4 regions of the Streptomyces camelliae genome follow, and region 1 is predicted to be linked to each of the others. Evidence: riboswitches for the same ligand, from Rfam matches in the RefSeq annotation. Region 1 holds a riboswitch; each other region holds the start of a gene.
The links. A riboswitch is a leader RNA that binds a small molecule or an ion and turns the genes downstream of it on or off. The one in region 1 is predicted to bind cyclic di-AMP.

Region 1 (3,240 bases):
CTCGTGGAACCAGCCGCCCAGCGAGCGCAGATCCTCGCTGCTGCCCCGTCGGGCCCGCTCCTGACCCAGCCTCACCAGGCCGCGCAGCACCTTGAGATGCGCCTCCGTGCGCCGCTGGGCGGCCCGGGCGGCCCCGAGCGGCTCCAGGAGCATGCGCATCTCCAGCAGGTCGGCGGCCTCCTGCTCGGTCGGCTCGGCCACGCACGCGCCCGCGTGCCGGCGCGTCACCACGAAGCCCTCCGCCTCCAGAGTGCGCAGCGCCTCGCGGACGGGGACGCGCGAGACGCCGTAACGACGCGCCAGGACTTCCTCGGTCAGCCGGCTGCCGCGCTCGTAGACACCGGCGACGATGTCGTCCCGGATCGCCGTGCATACCGAGTGCGCCGGAATACGCATGACCGACCTCCGCCTTAATCCCCGTGAAACGTCGACGATGGACGTGTGTTCCGTGACTCTATTCCAATGAGCCGGAATTTCCGACGGCGGGCCGGAATCCATGGAGGTTTTTTGGACAGACCTCCGGCGGACAGCGTGAAAAACGGCGAAAGCCCCGGCTCGATGAGCCGGGGCCGCGGATGCCGTGCGCGGGTGGGTCAGACGTTCACGCCGTGCTTGCGGAGATAGGCGACGGGGTCGACGTCCGAGCCGTAGTCGGGGGTGGTCCGGGCCTCGAAGTGGAGGTGCGGCCCGGTGACGTTGCCGGTCGCGCCGGACAGGCCGATCTGCTGGCCCGGGGTGACCTGCTGGCCCACCGTGACCCCGATGGACGACAGGTGGCCGTACTGGGTGTACATGCCGTCGGCCATCCGGATCACGATCTGGTTGCCGTACGCGCCGCCCCAGCCGGTGGAGACGACAGTGCCGGAACCGACCGCGTGGACGGGCGTGCCGCTGGCCGCGTGGAAGTCGATGCCGGTGTGCGAACCGGAGGACCACAGGGAGCTGCTGGCCTTGTAGCCCGTGGAGACGTACGAGTCGGTGATCGGGGCGACGAAGCGGTTCAGCCGCTCGCGCTCGGCCTCGCGGATCTCCTGGGCCCGCTCGGCCGCGGCCTGCTCGGCCGCCTTCTGCTCCGCGGCCCGCTGCTGGGCGGCGGCCTGCGCGTCGATGTTCGCGGCGATGTCGTCGCCCACGGTGATCACCGGGGTGAGGCCGGTCTGCTCGGGGGAGTTCTGGGCGGCGAACGCCGGGGCGGCCGCGAGGGTGCCGACGACTCCGGTGGTGAGGGCCGCGATACCGGCCGCCTGAGCGGTGGTGCGCTTGACCCGGCCGGGCTTGCGATGCTTCCCGGAGGCGCACATGAACGCCATGAAGTGGCTGGTCCTTTCCTTCCCTCTCGCCTGCCGGGTTAGCTGACGGGTTCGGAGCAGGAAGGTCTCCTACGGCCCCCACGCGCACGCGTGGGCGTCCGATTCACCCCAAGGGACCTGGGTCCCCGGCTCCCCTGGCTCGCGCCGTACGGGGACTCGGCGATGGCTGTCCGGTGCCGCGGGTGCGGCGCACTGCCTGACGAACAGCCCGGACGACGCTAGGCGGGCCCGTCGGTGATCCCCAAACCGATCCGGGTTTTTGTAGCGCATCCCACAGGGCAGACAGGCAACCTCCGCCCCAAATCGGGCATCTGAGGCGGGAAGCGGAACAGCAAGGGGCCCTGACGGCCCGTAAGCCGTCAGGGCCCCACGCATGCGCGTGCGTTACTCGGCCGCCACCACGGTGACGTCGCCGATGCCGAGCGCCTCCACCGGCGCCTTGATCTGGGCGGCGTCACCGACGAGGACGGTCACCAGGCGGTCCACCGGGAAGGCGTTCACGACGGCCGCCGTGGCCTCCACCGTGCCCGTCGCGGCCAGCTGCTGGTACAGCGTCGCCTGGAAGTCGTCGGGCAGGTGCTGCTCGACCTGGTCGGCCAGCGTGCTCGCGACGGCCGCCGCCGTCTCGTACTTCAGCGGCGCCACCCCGACGAGGTTCTGCACGGCCACGTCCCGCTCGGCGTCGGTCAGGCCGTCCGCCGCGAGGGTGCGCAGCACCTTCCACAGGTCCTCCAGCGCGGGACCGGTGTTCGGCGTGTCCACCGAGCCGCTGATGGCGAGCATGGAGATGCCCGTGCCGTCCGCGGCGGAACGCAGGACCTGGCCGAACGCGCGCACACCGTAGGTGTAGCCCTTCTCCTCGCGCAGGACGCGGTCCAGGCGGGAGGTGAGGGTGCCGCCGAGGCAGTAGGTGCCGAGCACCTGGGCGGGCCACACGCGGTCGTGCCGGTCGGGGCCGACGCGGCCGATGAGCAGCTGCGTCTGGACGGCGCCGGGCCGGTCCACGATGACCACGCGCCCGGTGTCGTCGGCGCTCACCGACGGCACCGTACGGGCCGCGCCCGGGGTGCCCGTCCAGGCGCCAAGGGTCTCGCCGAGCAGCGCGTCCAGGTCGACGCCGGTCAGGTCGCCGACCACGACCGCGGTGGCCGTGGCGGGGCGGACGTGGCGGTCGTAGAAGGCGCGTACGGCGGCCGCGTCGATCTTCTCGACCGTGTCCTCGGTGCCCTGGCGCGGGCGCGACATGCGCGAGCTCGCCGGGAACAGTTCCTTGGAGAGCTCCTTGGCGGCCCGGCGGGAGGGGTTGGCCAGCTCGTGCGGGATCTCGTCCAGGCGGTTGCGGACCAGCCGCTCGACCTCGCTCTCGGCGAACGCGGGCGCGCGCAGGGCGTCGGCGAGCAGGCCGAGGCCCTTGGCCAGCCGGGAGGCGGGCACCTCCAGGCTGAGCCGGACGCCCGGGTGGTCGGCGTGCGCGTCGAGCGTGGCGCCCGCGCGCTCCAGCTCGGCGGCGAACTCCTCGGCGGAGTGCTTGTCGGTGCCCTCCGAGAAGGCCCGCGCCATGATCGTGCCGACGCCGTCCAGGCCGGCCGGCTCGGCGTCCAGGGGCGCGTCGAGCAGCACCTCGACGGCGACGACCTGCTGGCCGGGGCGGTGGCAGCGCAGCACCGTCAGGCCGTTGTCCAGCGCGCCGCGCTCGGGGGCCGGGAACGCCCACGGCTTGGCGTCGCCGGGCTGGGGCTGGGGGTGGAAGTCCATGGTGGCGAGCTCGGTCACTTGGCCGTCTCCTCGTTCTCGTTGCCGGCCTCTACGGTCGCTTCCTGCTCCGGGTCCTCGCCGCGCCCCGCTTCCTCGGTGTGCTCGGCGGACTCGGCGGACAGCGGCTCGTAGACGAGGACCGCGCGGTTGTCGGGGCGCAGGCGGGCCTTGGCGA
Region 2 (3,240 bases), 1.2 Mb from region 1:
TGGAGGATGTTGCGGATCGTCGCGCCCCGGAAGGCGTAGATCGACTGGTCCGCGTCACCGACCACGCACAGCTCGGCGGGCGGGAGGTCGTGCTCGCTCGGCGGAGCGTCCTCGTCGTGGGTGCCGGTGCCGACGAGTTCGCGGACGAGCGCGTACTGGGCGTGGTTGGTGTCCTGGTACTCGTCGACCAGGACGTGCCGGAAGCGGCGGCGGTAGTGCTCGGCGACGTCCGGAAAGGCGCGCAGCAGGTTGACCGTCGTCATGATCAGGTCGTCGAAGTCGAGGGCGTTGGCCTCGCGCAGCCGCGACTGGTAGAGCGCGTAGGCCTGCGCGAGGGTCTTCTCGAAGCCGTCGGCGGCCTGCGCGGCGAAGTCCTCCTCGTCGATCAGCTCGTTCTTGAGGTTGCTGATCTTGGCGCTGAAGGACTTGGGCGGGAAGCGCTTGGGGTCGAGGTCCAGGTCACGGCAGACCAGGGCCATCAGGCGCTTGCTGTCGGCGGCGTCGTAGATCGAGAACGACGACGTGAAGCCGAGCTTCTTGCTCTCGCGGCGCAGGATGCGCACGCACGCGCTGTGGAAGGTCATGACCCACATCGCGTTGGCGCGCGGGCCGACGAGCTGCTCGACGCGCTCCTTCATCTCGCCCGCGGCCTTGTTGGTGAAGGTGATCGCGAGGATCTGGCCCGGGTGCACATGCCGCTCGGCGAGCAGGTGGGCGATGCGGTGGGTGAGCACGCGGGTCTTGCCGGAGCCGGCACCGGCGACGATGAGCAGCGGGGAGCCGGCGTGCACGACCGCGGCGCGCTGGTTGTCGTTCAGCCCCTCCAGGAGCGCCGCCGCGTCCAGCGCGGGGCGCGGGGCGCCGTCGCGGTAGTAGGCGTCCCGGTCCGGCGGCGCGTCGAACTTCCCGCCGAACAGATCGTCCGGAAGCGGTTCCGGAGCATGATCGTCCTCGGGCGGCGGCGGGGGTTCCTCCTCGTGCCCGCGCGGGGGCTGGAGGTCCGCCAGGAAGCTGTCGTCAAAGAGGCTGCTCATCGCTCTCCGAGTCTAGGGCGCCCCACCGACAACCGGTCGCCGTCCCGGGAAGAAGGTCGCGCGAGCAGAGCGGCGAACCCCCTCACGCAGCGGAATCACTCGATGACGTGGACGTGATCCCGGCGCCGGATCACGAAAATGTATCGGACATATCACGCACCAACCTTCACACCAGTCACACGAGTTGGCTAGGTTGCCGTCGGGTCGCGTGCGCGGCCCCCGCCGAGTCCGGCGCCTCCCGTAAGGGGGGCCGGAGCCGGGGACCCACCGAATCTCCGGGGTGAATCGGCCGACTCCCGTCCGGGACGACGCCGTAGGGCAACCCTTCCGAACCTCCGCCCGAACCCGACAGCTAACCCGGTAGGCGGCCCACTGGAAGGAGTCGCCTCCCTTGGCGTCGCACCGCAAGTCGCGTCCCGGCGGGACCACCGGAGTGGGTCTGCGCACCCCGGCCCTCGCCACCGCCGCCCTCACCTCCATAGCCATGCTGTCCCAGACGGCCGAGGCCGCCCCCGGTACGGACCACACCCGGCCGAGCCTGGAGGAGGTGGAGAAGAAGGTCGACGACCTCTACCGGCAGGCGGAGTCGGCGACCGAGAAGTACGACGCGGCCACGGAGCGCACCGGCAAGCAGCGCGGGCGGGTCGACGCGCTCCGGGACGAGGTCGCCCGCCGCACCGCCCGCCTCAACAAGGCCCGCGACGAGCTGGGCTCCTTCGCCGCGGCCCAGTACCGCACCGGCGCCGCCGCCCCCGACACGGCCACCTTCCTGCTCGCGGACAACCCGCAGGACTACTTCGACCAGACCCAGCTGATGAGCCGGCTGACCACGCGCGAGAAGAGCGCGGTCGACGCCTACATCGACGAGCAGGCCTCCACCATGAAGAAGCGGCGGGAGGCCGCGCAGAGCCTGCAGACGCTGACCGAGTCGCAGCACGAGCTGCAGACCGCCAAGTCCACCGTCCAGCAGAAGCTCGCCTCCGCGCGCGAGCTGCTGTCGCAGCTGACGGCCCAGGAGAAGGCGCGGCTGGCCGCCATCGAGCGGGAGAAGCAGCAGGAGGCGGCGCGCAAGGCGGCCGAGCTGGCGAAGCAGCAGGCCGAAGCCCAGCAGAAGACCACCTCGTCCGGCTCATCCAGCCCGACCGGCTCCGCCTCTTCCGGATCCTCCGGGTCCGCCGGCTCGTACGACACGAAGGCCGCCAAGGCCATCGCCTTCGCCCGCGCCCAGATCGGCAAGCCGTACGTGTGGGGCGCCACCGGGCCGGACTCCTACGACTGCTCGGGCCTCACCCAGGCCGCCTGGAAGGCCGCCGGCGTCACGCTCCCGCGCACCACGTACGACCAGGTCAACGCCGGGACCACGGTGTCCCTGGCCGACGCGCGCCCGGGGGACCTGATCTTCTTCTACGACGACATCAGCCACGTCGGTCTCTACATCGGCAACGGCATGATGATCCACGCCCCGAAGCCGGGCGCGTACGTCCGTGAGGAGTCGGTGTACTACGGCGGGGAATCGATCATCCACAGCGTGGTCCGCCCGGGCTGACGCCTACCGGGTCAGGTCCACAGAACGGCGATGAAGATGTTCGTCATGGTCAGCAGGCCGACGACCCCGAAGGCGCCCTTGTCGACCTTCTCCTCGTCGCGCTTCACATAGACCAGCCCGAGAATCACGATCAGCAGGGCCAGCTTCACACCGATCTTGATGGTGTTCACGTGGTGGTCGTCGGCCTGGTTGAGGCCGACGAGGGCCACCCCGGTGACGAGCATGGTCAGCGCACCGTGCAGCATCCCGGGGACGAAGCGAGCCGTGCCCTGCCCCATCGCCTTCATCTGGGTGAGGAAACCGCCGAGCAGCGCGGCGATGCCAATGATGTGCAGGCCGACGAAGAGATGGATGAGTACGTCCATGGGGCCGGAGCCTAATTCGTCGGTAACAGCCCCAAGGACGGCAGGGTGCCGTTCCCGGGGTGTTCGAGTGGTGAGGGCCGTCACGCCTTGTCGGAGCTGGCCTCGCGAGGCCTCTGGTCAGACCGCGCGGCCGGCCTGACCAGGGGTGTACCGGCCCCCTGTCATCGGGCCCGGCCGCGGCCGACATGGATCATGCATTTATGCGGTCCATAACACCTCCGGCACCCCTTCCGTCCCGCTTCCCGCGTATCGGTCATCACACTGTGTGAAGGAGGCGAGCCTGGACGGTCGGATC
Region 3 (3,240 bases), 3.0 Mb from region 1:
CTCCTTGCCCTCGAAGAGGTACTTGCCGTCCTTGTAGAACTCGGAGGCGGCGACGTCGAGCGCGAGGGCGATCTGCTGGCCGGGGATGTAACCGGCCTCCTTGATGGCCTCAAGGATGAGGTCGAGCGCGGCGCGGTTGGACTCCAGGTTCGGGGCGAAGCCGCCCTCGTCGCCGAGGCCGGTGGCCAGGCCCTTGCTCTTCAGGACCTTCTTCAGCGTGTGGTAGACCTCGGCACCCCAGCGCAGGGCCTCGGAGAAGGACTCCGCGCCGATCGGGGCGATCATGAACTCCTGGATGTCCACGTTGGAGTCGGCGTGCGAGCCGCCGTTCAGGATGTTCATCATCGGCACCGGCAGCAGGTGCGCGTTCGGGCCGCCCAGGTAGCGGAACAGCGGCAGGTCGCTGGCCTCGGAGGCGGCGTGGGCGACGGCGAGGGAGACGCCGAGGATGGCGTTGGCGCCGAGGGAGCCCTTGTTGTCGGTGGCGTCCAGGTCGAACATGGCCTGGTCGATCAGGCGCTGCTCGGTGGCGTCGTAGCCGACCAGCTCCGGGCCGATCTGCTCGATGACGGCGAGGACGGCCTTCTCGACACCCTTGCCCTGGTAGCGGTTCGGGTCACCGTCGCGCAGCTCGATGGCCTCGAAGGCACCGGTCGAGGCGCCGGACGGGACGGCGGCACGACCCGTGCTGCCGTCGTCGAGGCCGACCTCGACCTCGACCGTGGGGTTGCCTCGGGAGTCCAGGATTTCCCGGGCTACGACGACGTCGATGGACGGCACGAGCATCTCCTTCTTGGATGTGACGCTGGAAGTGCGGGGCTGTCTGCCTTACGGCTGTGCCTTGCGACTAGAGCCTAACCGTCCCGGGGCTGTCGGCCACCGACCGACCGCCCCGTGGACGGGGAGGGACATGCAGACGGTACTCATTGTTCATGAGCGGAACAAAGGGGGGTGGGGGTGAAGAACGGGGAAACGGGAGGGGAAACAGGAGCGGACATGAAAACCCCGCCCCGGCGCGTACGGGGGAACACGCGCCGGGGCGGGGAGCCCGTGGGGACGGGGGTGGCCCTCACGGGGGCTTCAGTGTGGGGGGAGGGGTTGTGAGAGCACTGTGCGTCCGGCCGGAGCCGGATGTCACTTCAGGTGCAGCTGCTGACCCGGGTAGATGAGGTCCGCGTCCTGGACGATGTCCTTGTTCAGCTTGAACAGCTTCTGCCAGCCGCCGGCGACGTGGTGCTTCTCGGCGATGGCGCTGAGGGTGTCACCCTTGACGACCTTGTACTCGCCGTCGCCCTTCTTGACCGTCTTGCCGGTCGGGGTGGTGACGGTCTTGCTCGCCGAGGGCGCGGTGCGCGTGGTGGAGCGGGTGGCGGCCTGCTGGTCGGTGGAGCGGGTGGCGGTGCCGCTGCTCGTGCTCGGCGCGGTCGTCTTCGACGAGGTGGTGGGGGCGGAGCCGTTGTACGCGGCGGAGGACAGGCCCGTGCCGCAGACCGGCCAGGCGCCCTTGCCCTGGCCCGCGAGGACCTTCTCGGCGACGGCTATCTGCTGCGCCTTGGTGGCGAGGTCGGCGCGCGCGGCGTAGGCGGTGCCGCCGTACGCGGCCCAGGTGGAGTTGGTGAACTGCAGGCCGCCGTAGAAGCCGTTGCCGGTGTTGATGGACCAGTTGCCGCCCGACTCGCACTGGGCGACCGCGTCCCACTCGGAGGCGGTGGCGGCGGAGGCGTTGCCGGCCGCCATCAGCGGGGCGGCGACAGCGGCACCGGTGACACCGGCGAGCGCGACGACACGGACGGCCTTGGACGGGCGACGGTGCTTGCCCTTGCCGGAAAACAGCATGGATCGATCCCCTCACCGACGCCTGCGAGGTGAGCTGTCGGGTTCGGGCCGGTTGAGTTGCCCGGTCGCACGCCCGCTGTCGCGGGCCTGCGGCTTCACCCCAAGCCGGTGCCGGCAGCCTCAACTGCCGGTTCCGGCGCCTACCTTGGGTCCCCCGCTCCTGCCTACGGCGCATGACGCGACGACTGTTCCCGGACGACCGCTGGCAGGATTCGGCGTTGCGGCTGCCGGGGCTCGTGGTGACGAGCGGTCCTGACCGTAGACACGGGATCGACGGAATTTCAAAGACGATCAGGGCTTCTGAGACTCATCCCACACTTTCGCCAAACCGGACATTTAGCTATCAATCAGGGCGTCAAATCCCCCTGCTACGCGTCCGTTTCGTGACGCACTTCCAGGGTCTGACCGGCGGTGATGTGGTTCGGGTCGGCGCCGACGACGCTCTTGTTGTCGTCGTAGAGCGCATGCCATCCGCCGTGGACGCCAAGGGAGTCGGCGATGGAGGCGAGGGTGTCACCCTCGTGGACGGTGTAGGTGTCCGGCTGGGGGTTCGCGTGACGGCCGGAGGGCTGGCCATTCTGACCGTTTGTGAGGCTTTCGTCCGCACTGTCGCCACGGTGACGTCCGCCACTGCTGAGGGCTCCGGTGTCGACGAGACTCCAAGAACCGACACTCTGCTGGGAATTGTCCGACTCGTCGGTCCCGGGGGTGGTCGCGGGCGAGCTGTCACTCCCCGGCGAGTTCCCGCCAGCAGGGGAGCCGCTGGAACCGGCGGAACCGGTCGAACCCGAGGAACCGGATGTACCCGCCTTGTCGGTCTTGTCCGACTTGGGGCTGCCACTCTCGGTGGAGCCACCGCCCGCACCCTGCGCCTTGCCGGCCCCGCCGCCCTGCACCGGGGCCGTCGAGGTGCTGGAACCCGGCGAAGAGTCCGTACCGGAGCCGGACTTCGAACCGGACTGGGACCCCGAGCCGGAGCCGGAACCGGCACCAGAAGAGGATGAATCCGACAGACCGGACGAGTCGGAGCTGTCGGCCGATCCGGAGCCGCCGCCCGACCCCGCGCTGCTGCCGGAGCCCCCGACGCCCGTGTCGACGTCGACCGAACCCGAGTTGGAGGTCAGCCCGGCGGTCAGCGCGCACATGGTCCACGGCTTGGTGCCCTGGTCGGCGAGGATCTTCTCGGCGACGGCGATCTGCTGGGAGCGGCTGGCCTGGTCGGCGCTCGTGGCGTACTGCGTGCCGCCGTACTTGTCCCAGTCGTCCTGCGATATCTGCAGGCCGCCGTAGTACCCGTTGCCGGTGTCCGCGCTCCAGGAACCTCCACTCTCGCACTCGGCGACCTTGTCCCACGTGGTGCCGTCGGCGGCGCTGGCGCTCGCGGCGCCGAGCAGCGGGATGGCG
Region 4 (3,240 bases), 1.4 Mb from region 1:
TCGGCGCCTGGTGGCTGCGTGAGCGCTTCGAGGGCGCCGTACCGGTGCAGGAGGTCGAGCGGATCGTGCGTGCCGAGGCGCCGGACGGCAGCCCGGTCCTCACCGTCCGCACCCATGGCGGCCGTACCGAGCGGCTCACCGCCGACCACGTCATCGCGGCCACCGGGTACCGCGTCGCCGTCGCGGCGATGGACTTCCTCGGCCACGGACTGCGCACCCGGCTCGCGGTGAGCCGCGGCACGCCGAAACTGGGCCCCGGTTGCGTCTCCTCCGTGCCCGGCCTGTACTTCACGGGCCTGCCGGCAGCGTCGTCGTACGGCCCGGTGATGCGGTTCGTCTGCGGCACGGAGTTCGCCTCCCCGCGCCTGGCGCGACACCTCGCCGCGGCCCACGGCTGACTCCCGCGCCGGCCACCGCACCGCGAACAGGAGGACGACACACACCACTTGGGGGTGATGAGCACGTAAGTACGCAGCACGACAAGATGAGTCGGACCGGCGTCGCATCCGTATTCTCTGATCATGGCAGCCTCCCCCGCATATGCACTCATCGCGACTGACCTGGACGGAACGCTGCTGCGCGGCGACGACACGGTCTCCGGCCGGTCGCTCGCCGCGCTCGCGCGGGTGGTGCGCGCCGGTGCGCGCCACCTGGTGGTGACGGGCCGGCCGGCCCCGCGGGTACGGCCGCTGCTCGCGCACCTCGGCTGTACGGGGCTCGCGGTGTGCGGGCAGGGCGCGCAGGTCTACGACGCCGCGGCGGGCCGGCTGCTGTGGTCGGTGCGGCTGGACCGGGAACTGGCGGAGGAGGCGCTCGGCAAGATCGAGGCGGAGGTGGGGGAGGTCTTCGCCGCTGTCGATCAGGACGGTGTCGACGGGCTCACACTGATCGAGCCCGGGTACCGCATGCCGCACCCGACCCTGCCCGCGGTGGGGGTCGGCCGACGTGACGACCTGTGGCGCAGGCCCATCAGCAAGGTGCTGCTGCGCCATGCGGCCCTGTCCGACGACGAGTTGGCGGCCGTGGCGCGCGCGGTGGTGGGTTCGCTGGCGACGGTCACCATGTCGGGGCCGGGGACCGTGGAGCTCCAGCCGTGCGGGGTGACCAAGGCGACCGGGCTGGCGCTGGCCGCCGACCGGCTGGGGATCGCGCCGGAACGGGCGCTGGCGTTCGGGGACATGCCCAATGACATCCCGATGTTCGAGTGGGCCGGGCACGGGGTGGCGATGGCCGATGCGCACCCGGAACTCAAGGCGGTGGCCGACGAGATCACCTCGTCGAACGAGGACGACGGCATCGCCGTCGTCCTCGAACGACTCTTCCCGGTCGGCTGACGGCCGCGCGACTCCGACGGTCGGACGACCGCCCGGCGGCTGTCAGGGCGACTGCCGGGCTGTCGTCAGGGCGACTGCCGGGCTGTCGTCGGGGCGACCGCCGTGCCGCTGTCGGAGCGACCGCCGTGCGGCCGTCAGTACGCGCTGTGGACGTTGTCGATCGAGCCGTAGCGCGCGGCGGCGTAGTTGCAGGCCGCGGTGATGTTGGCGACCGGGTCGTAGATGTTGAACGAGGTGCCGGCCACGTGGTACGCGTTGAAGGTCGGGTCGATGACCTGGAGCAGGCCCTTGGACGGGATGCCCCGGGCCGCGTTGGAGTCCCAGTTGTTGATGGCCCACGGGTTGCCCGAGGACTCCCGGATGATGTTGCGGTAGATGCCGTGGTAGGAGCCCGGGATGCCCTTCTGGGCCATGATCGCGAGCGACTTGTGGATCCAGCCGTTGAGGTTGTTCGGGTACCCGGCAAGGGTGGTGGAGGACACCTTGGTGGCCTTCTTCGCCGGGGCGGCGGAGGCGCTGGTGGCGCCGATGAGCGGCAGGGCGAGGACGGCGGCACCGGTGCCGACGACGGCGAGGGTGCGGGCGAGGCGGTTGGCCCGGGGACGGCGGTGACGAGCGGCAGCACGCATGGGGATGTTCCTCTCCGTCGCCTGCGAGGTGAGCTGTCGGGTTCGGGCGGGGAGGTGCCCGGCCGCACCTTCGCGAGAAGGCACGGCTTCACCCCTAGCCGTTCCGGTGCGACGCGTGTCGTCCGGTCCGGCGGCTTACCTGGGTCCCCCGCTCCTGCCGTACGAAATGGGTTCGTGGATGGTCATGCGGGCGGCGGCAGGATTCGGCGTCCGCCCGACGGCCCGGAACGTATGCGAGAGCACATGTCGGGAACAAGTACTGGATTCACACAACGCACCATTTGACCTTGATGTGTGCCCTATGGGGTACTTGATCCTTTGCGGTTGCCAACCCTCAACTTGCCGACCGGGCAAGGGGAGGGAGGGTGCTCGGTGGCCGGGATGCCGGATGGGGGAGCGTGACCCAACTCACGAAATAGCAAACCCTGTCAAATCGGACATGGCGGATTCCGGGGTTGGGGTGAGAGCTGGGTGTGAGGTGGCCGGTGGACAGCCTGGGGGTGACCCGGGGGTGACCTGGGGGTGCCTCCCGGAACCTGTGACGCGATGCCCGTCGTTGTCGTGTATGTCCGCGGGTGTGCGCGGGGTGGGATGGAGGCGTTACTCCGCTCGCCCCCCGGTTCGCGACAAAGCGCAAGGCTTCCTGTTAAGTCGATAGATGTCCGTTCTTATCATCCGATCACACGCATACCGGCCATGATCCAATACCACCCGGGCTGGACCGGTGGGCGCTATCGGTGATCGAAACAGGACCGGATACGCTGACTTGAGTGATGGCAGCGACCTATCGACAAACCGTGTAATCGCCAGCAGACACCAGCAGACAGGAGACCCCTCGTGACCGTCGTCGGGCCGTTCGGGCTGAGCGTGCGGGACCAGGCTCTCGAAGCCGATGTCCAGGCCGGATTGGCGGCTGTCGAGGAAGGCTTGCTCGAAGCCACCAAGAGTGAGGTTCCGTTCATCACGGAGGCCGCGCAGCACCTGGTACGGGCCGGCGGGAAGCGGTTCCGGCCGCTGCTCGTGATGCTCGCGGCCCAGTTCGGCGACCGTTACGCGCCGGGCATCGTGCCGTCGGCCGTCGTCGTGGAGCTGACGCATCTGGCCACGCTGTACCACGACGACGTCATGGACGAGGCGGCCGTGCGGCGCGGTGTGGACAGCGCCAACACCCGCTGGGGCAACTCCGTCGCGGTCCTCACCGGCGACTTCCTGTTCGCCCGCGCCTCCCAGATCCTCGCCGACCTCGGGCCCGAGGCGGTCCGGGTGCAGGCCCTCGC

Region 2: it holds a riboswitch for cyclic di-AMP, as region 1 does, so the genes downstream of both, O1G22_RS16550 (C40 family peptidase) here and O1G22_RS11125 (M23 family metallopeptidase) in region 1, are expected to answer to the same signal.
Region 3: it holds a riboswitch for cyclic di-AMP, as region 1 does, so the genes downstream of both, O1G22_RS24975 (transglycosylase family protein) here and O1G22_RS11125 (M23 family metallopeptidase) in region 1, are expected to answer to the same signal.
Region 4: it holds a riboswitch for cyclic di-AMP, as region 1 does, so the genes downstream of both, O1G22_RS17555 (transglycosylase SLT domain-containing protein) here and O1G22_RS11125 (M23 family metallopeptidase) in region 1, are expected to answer to the same signal.

What each region holds. Positions count from the first base shown of each region.
Region 1 covers NZ_CP115300.1:2,463,005-2,466,244, forward strand. Annotated here, with positions in the region: gene O1G22_RS11120 (GntR family transcriptional regulator) at 1-396, opposite strand, end outside; gene O1G22_RS11125 (M23 family metallopeptidase) at 594-1,310, opposite strand; cyclic di-AMP (ydaO/yuaA leader) riboswitch at 1,323-1,482, opposite strand; gene O1G22_RS11130 (M16 family metallopeptidase) at 1,695-3,083, opposite strand; gene O1G22_RS11135 (M16 family metallopeptidase) at 3,080-3,240, opposite strand, start outside.
Region 2 covers NZ_CP115300.1:3,670,655-3,673,894, forward strand. Annotated here, with positions in the region: gene pcrA (DNA helicase PcrA) at 1-1,034, opposite strand, end outside; cyclic di-AMP (ydaO/yuaA leader) riboswitch at 1,257-1,418, shown strand; gene O1G22_RS16550 (C40 family peptidase) at 1,426-2,580, shown strand; gene O1G22_RS16555 (hypothetical protein) at 2,592-2,945, opposite strand.
Region 3 covers NZ_CP115300.1:5,448,745-5,451,984, reverse strand. Annotated here, with positions in the region: gene eno (phosphopyruvate hydratase) at 1-786, opposite strand, end outside; gene O1G22_RS24975 (transglycosylase family protein) at 1,135-1,836, opposite strand; cyclic di-AMP (ydaO/yuaA leader) riboswitch at 1,841-2,018, opposite strand; gene O1G22_RS24970 (LysM peptidoglycan-binding domain-containing protein) at 2,205-3,240, opposite strand, start outside.
Region 4 covers NZ_CP115300.1:3,872,681-3,875,920, reverse strand. Annotated here, with positions in the region: gene O1G22_RS17565 (FAD-dependent oxidoreductase) at 1-398, shown strand, start outside; gene O1G22_RS17560 (HAD family hydrolase) at 522-1,334, shown strand; gene O1G22_RS17555 (transglycosylase SLT domain-containing protein) at 1,469-1,963, opposite strand; cyclic di-AMP (ydaO/yuaA leader) riboswitch at 1,967-2,146, opposite strand; gene O1G22_RS17550 (polyprenyl synthetase family protein) at 2,801-3,240, shown strand, end outside.